One region of the Agromyces aerolatus genome, then DNA from elsewhere that is predicted to be linked to it. Evidence: predicted binding sites of a transcription regulator. Region 1 holds the regulator's gene; the other holds the start of a gene.
The links. The regulator LexA, encoded in region 1, represses DNA repair genes until DNA is damaged. The targets are predictions, from matches to a motif close to TCGAACANNTGTTCGA.

Region 1 (2,201 bases):
GACTCGCGCGCGTGGCACCGGGTCACCGCCGAGCTCGAGCAGCACGGGTTCCGAGTGATCGCGGTCGACCTCGCCGGCCACGGGCGGAGCCCGAGGGCCGCACGGTACTCGCCGGCGGCGTGGGCCGACGACGTGGTCGAGACGCTCACCCCGCTGCTCGACGGGCCGCCCGACGTGGTCATGGGCCACTCGCTGGGCGGGCTCGTCGCGAGCCTCGTCGCCGACCGCATGGCACCGCGGGCCGCGATCTACATCGACCCCGCGTTCTCGTTCCCCACGGGGCTGCGCGGCCTGGCGTTCAAGCTGTTCTTCGCGATCGCGCCGCGCCCGCGCCGGTCAGCGCTCGTGAAGATGAACCCGAAGTGGCACGCCGACGACGTCGAGATCGAGCTCGCGACGCTTCGCGACTGGGACAAGCGCACCATCCTCGGGTTCAGCGACACCCGGCCGCTCGTGCCGCCCGTATCGCTCGTTGCGCCGAGCCTCGTCGTGCTCGCCGAGAAGAGCCTGCTCATCACTGAGCAGGTGGCCGCACGGCTCCGCGGTCAGGGCATGACGGTGCAGACGCTCGAGGGCACGGGCCACACCGTGTTCCGCGACGACCACGCCGGGTTCATGCACGCGGTGCTCGACTGGCTGCGTGCCGTGCCGGCGCCGGCGCACGGCGCCGCGCACACCCGGTAGGGCCGCCGCGGGCGTCAGACGGCGCGCAGCACCGCCACGACCTTGCCGAGCACCTCGGCCGCATCGCCGAGGATGGGCTCGAACGCGGTGTTGCGGGGGAGCAGCCACGTGTGGCCGTCGCGCTGGCGGAACACCTTCACGGTCGCCTCGCCGTCGAGCATCGCCGCGACGATCTCGCCGTTCTCGGCCGAACGCTGAGCCCGGATGACGACCCAGTCGCCGTCGCAGATCGCGGCGTCGATCATCGAGTCGCCCACGACCTTGAGCATGAAGAGCTCGCCCTTGCCGACGAGCTGGCGCGGAAGCGGGAACACCTCGTCGATCTGCTGGTCGGCCGTGATCGGCACGCCCGCCGCGATGCGCCCCACGAGCGGGACCATCGCGGCGTCGTTGATCGGGATGGGCTCGCTCGCGGAGACGCGCGCCTCTGAACCGGGCAGCTCGATGAGCACCTCGAGGGCGCGCGGCCGGTTCGGGTCGCGACGCAGGTACCCGGCGAGCTCGAGCTGGTTCAGCTGATGCGTGACGCTCGACAGCGAGGACAGGCCGACGCCGTCCCCGATCTCGCGCATGCTCGGCGGATAGCCGCGTTCGGCGACCGATCGCTGGATGACCTCGAGGATCGCGGTCTGCTTCGCCGTCAAGCCCTTGGAGCGTCGCCGTCGCGAGCCGGACTCCGGTGTGCGGTCGATGTCGGTGCTCACGGTCTCGCCCCTCGTTGCGACCGCCGCGCGGCCGGATGTCGGTGGTCTGTGTTCGACTCAGATCAGTGTTCGAAGCAGATCGAACATTCGAAACTGTATCTGCCCGGGGCGACCGCATCAAACATATGTTCGAGCGTGTCGCATCACGATCTGCGCCATCCCGCCGATCTGTGCCGAAGCGCCCGTGCAGAAGAAATGGAGAGAGACCTTGCGCGGTCGTTCATTCGAAGATACATTCGGAACAGAGCTTCGCACCGGCCGCTCCCGGCCGAGCGGCGGGTGCGGCTCGACCACATCGACAGCACGGCGAGAACCGTCAGGAGGAACCATGAGCGAGACCACCACGTTCGGCGCAGCCCCTCGAACGCGCCTGCGGCTGACCCGCCGCGGGCGTGCGGTGCTGACGACGCTCGCCGCACTGCCGATCGCCGTGTTCGCCTCGGTCTCGGTGCTGGGCGCGGGCGTCGCCGCGGCAGACGGCGGCGACACGCCGGTGGCTCCGCTCGAGGTCGTGACCGTCGGGCACGGCGACACGCTCTGGGAGCTCGCCGAGTCGATCGCGCCCGAAGAAGACCCGCGCGAGGTCATCGCCGACATCGTCCGGCTCAACGGCCTCGGCGACGCGGTCGTGCAGCCCGGCCAGAAGCTCGCCCTGCCGGCGCACGAGTAGCCGGCCGGTGCGACCGGCCGGGTGCGACCGGGGCCCTCCCGGCTGACGACTACCATGGCCTGGTGACGAGCCTCGACGACCTCCCCATCCGAGACGACCTCCGCGGAAGATCGCCGTACGGCGCACCGCAGAAGGCCGTGCTC
Region 2 (2,201 bases), on a different contig from region 1:
TGCCGCAGATCGGCGCGATGTACGAGGGCGACTCGTCGCGCAAGCGCACGCTCGTGGAACACGGGTTCCGGCTGCCGAGCGCGCTCGACAACCGGCCGCTCAAGTGGGACGAGTTCAAGAACCGCATCGGTCAGGCCGTCTATCTCTCGGCGACGCCCGGGCGGTACGAGATGGGCATCGCCGACGGCGTGGTCGAGCAGATCATCCGGCCGACCGGTCTCGTCGACCCGCAGATCGTCGTGAAGCCGAGCAAGGGCCAGATCGACGACCTGCTCGAAGAGATCCGCATCCGCGCCGACCGCGACGAGCGGGTGCTCGTGACCACGCTGACCAAGCGCATGGCCGAGGAGCTCACCGACTTCCTCACCGAGGCGGGTGTGCGCGTGCGCTACCTGCACTCCGACGTCGACACCCTGCGACGCGTCGAGCTGCTCACCGAGCTGCGGGCCGGCGTGTACGACGTGCTCGTGGGCATCAACCTGCTGCGCGAGGGGCTCGACCTGCCCGAGGTGTCCCTCGTGGCCATCCTCGACGCCGACAAAGAGGGGTTCCTGCGCTCGTCGACGTCGCTCATCCAGACCATCGGCCGCGCCGCCCGAAACGTGTCGGGCGAGGTGCACATGTACGCGGACGTGCTCACCGACTCGATGAACAATGCCATCGAGGAGACGACCCGGCGCCGAGAGAAGCAGCTCGAGTACAACCGTGTGAACGGCATCGATCCGCAACCGCTCCGCAAACGCATCGCCGACATCACCGACGTGCTCGCTCGTGAAGAGGCCGACACCGCGGCGCTGCTCGCCAGCCGCGGCGGCGGCAAGCAGAAGGCGCCGGTGCCGAACCTCAAGCGCAGCGGCATCGCCGCGGCCGGCGGCAACGAGCTCGAAGAGCTGATCCGCGACCTCAACGAGCAGATGCTGCAGGCCGCGGGCGAGCTCAAGTTCGAGCTCGCGGCGCGGCTGCGCGATGAGGTGTCGGAGCTCAAGCGCGAGCTCCGTCAGATGGAGAAGGCGGGACACCTGGGCTGAGCGGGCCGACCGACGCGAGCGACGGCGGCAACCCTGAGATTCGAACGTATGTTCGCTGAGAGCACGTGCGATGCGGGCTCCGGTGTCGGTGGTCGTCTTTAGACTTCTGAGGTGCCAGTTTCACGTCTCGATGCCCATTCGCGCCTGAGTGTCCGCGGTGCCCGCGTGCACAACCTGCACAACGTCGACGTCGAGGTGCCTCGCGACGCCATGGTCGTGTTCACGGGCCTGTCGGGCTCGGGCAAGTCGTCGCTCGCGTTCGACACGATCTTCGCCGAGGGGCAGCGCCGGTACGTCGAGTCGCTCTCCGCGTACGCCCGGCAGTTCCTCGGCCAGGTCGACCGGCCCGACGTCGACTTCATCGAGGGGCTGAGCCCCGCGGTCTCGATCGACCAGAAGTCGACCAACCGCAACCCGCGCTCGACGGTCGGCACGATCACCGAGATCTACGACTACATGCGTCTGCTGTGGGCTCGCATCGGCGTGCCGCACTGCCCGGTCTGCGGTGAACGCATCCAGAAGCAGACCGTCCAGCAGATCGCCGATCAGCTCATGGAGCTCGGCGACGGCACGCGCTTCCAGGTGCTGAGCCCCGTCGTGTCCAAGAAGAAGGGCGAGTTCGTCGACCTGTTCCGCGATCTGGCCGCGCAGGGGTACACGCGCGCCGTCGTCGACGGCGACGTCATCCGGCTCGACGAGCCGCCGAAGCTGAAGAAGCAGGTCAAGCACGACATCTCGGTCGTCATCGACCGGCTCGTGGCCTCGCCCGACATCCTCGGCCGGCTGACCGACTCGCTCGAGACGGCACTCCGGCTCACCGACGGGCTCGTGCAGATCAACTACGTCGACCTCGAGGGCGACGCCGCCTGGCAGACCTACTCCGAGAAGCTCTCGTGTCCGAACCAGCACCCCATCCAGCTCACCGAGATCGAGCCGCGCACGTTCTCGTTCAACGCGCCATTCGGCGCCTGCCCCGAGTGCTCCGGGCTCGGCACGCGCATGTCCGTCGACGAGGACCTGCTGCTCGGCGACCCGTCGCTGAGCATCGCCGAGGGGGTCATCCTGCCGTGGACCTCGCAGGGCAAGAGCCTCTACAACTACTACGAGAAGCTGCTGAAGGGGCTCGCGAGCGACCTCGGTTTCAAGCTGAGCACCCCGTGGGAGCAGCTCGAC

Region 2: the regulator LexA is predicted to act here: its motif matches at 1,069-1,084, upstream of uvrA (excinuclease ABC subunit UvrA).

The regions. Positions count from the first base shown of each region.
Region 1 covers NZ_JAVKGQ010000012.1:39,350-41,550, reverse strand. The annotation lists gene RH864_RS14325 (alpha/beta fold hydrolase) at 1-684, shown strand, start outside; gene lexA (transcriptional repressor LexA) at 699-1,376, opposite strand; gene RH864_RS14315 (LysM peptidoglycan-binding domain-containing protein) at 1,717-2,058, shown strand; gene RH864_RS14310 (histidinol-phosphate transaminase) at 2,121-2,201, shown strand, end outside.
Region 2 covers NZ_JAVKGQ010000009.1:94,180-96,380, forward strand. The annotation lists gene uvrB (excinuclease ABC subunit UvrB) at 1-1,028, shown strand, start outside; gene uvrA (excinuclease ABC subunit UvrA) at 1,140-2,201, shown strand, end outside.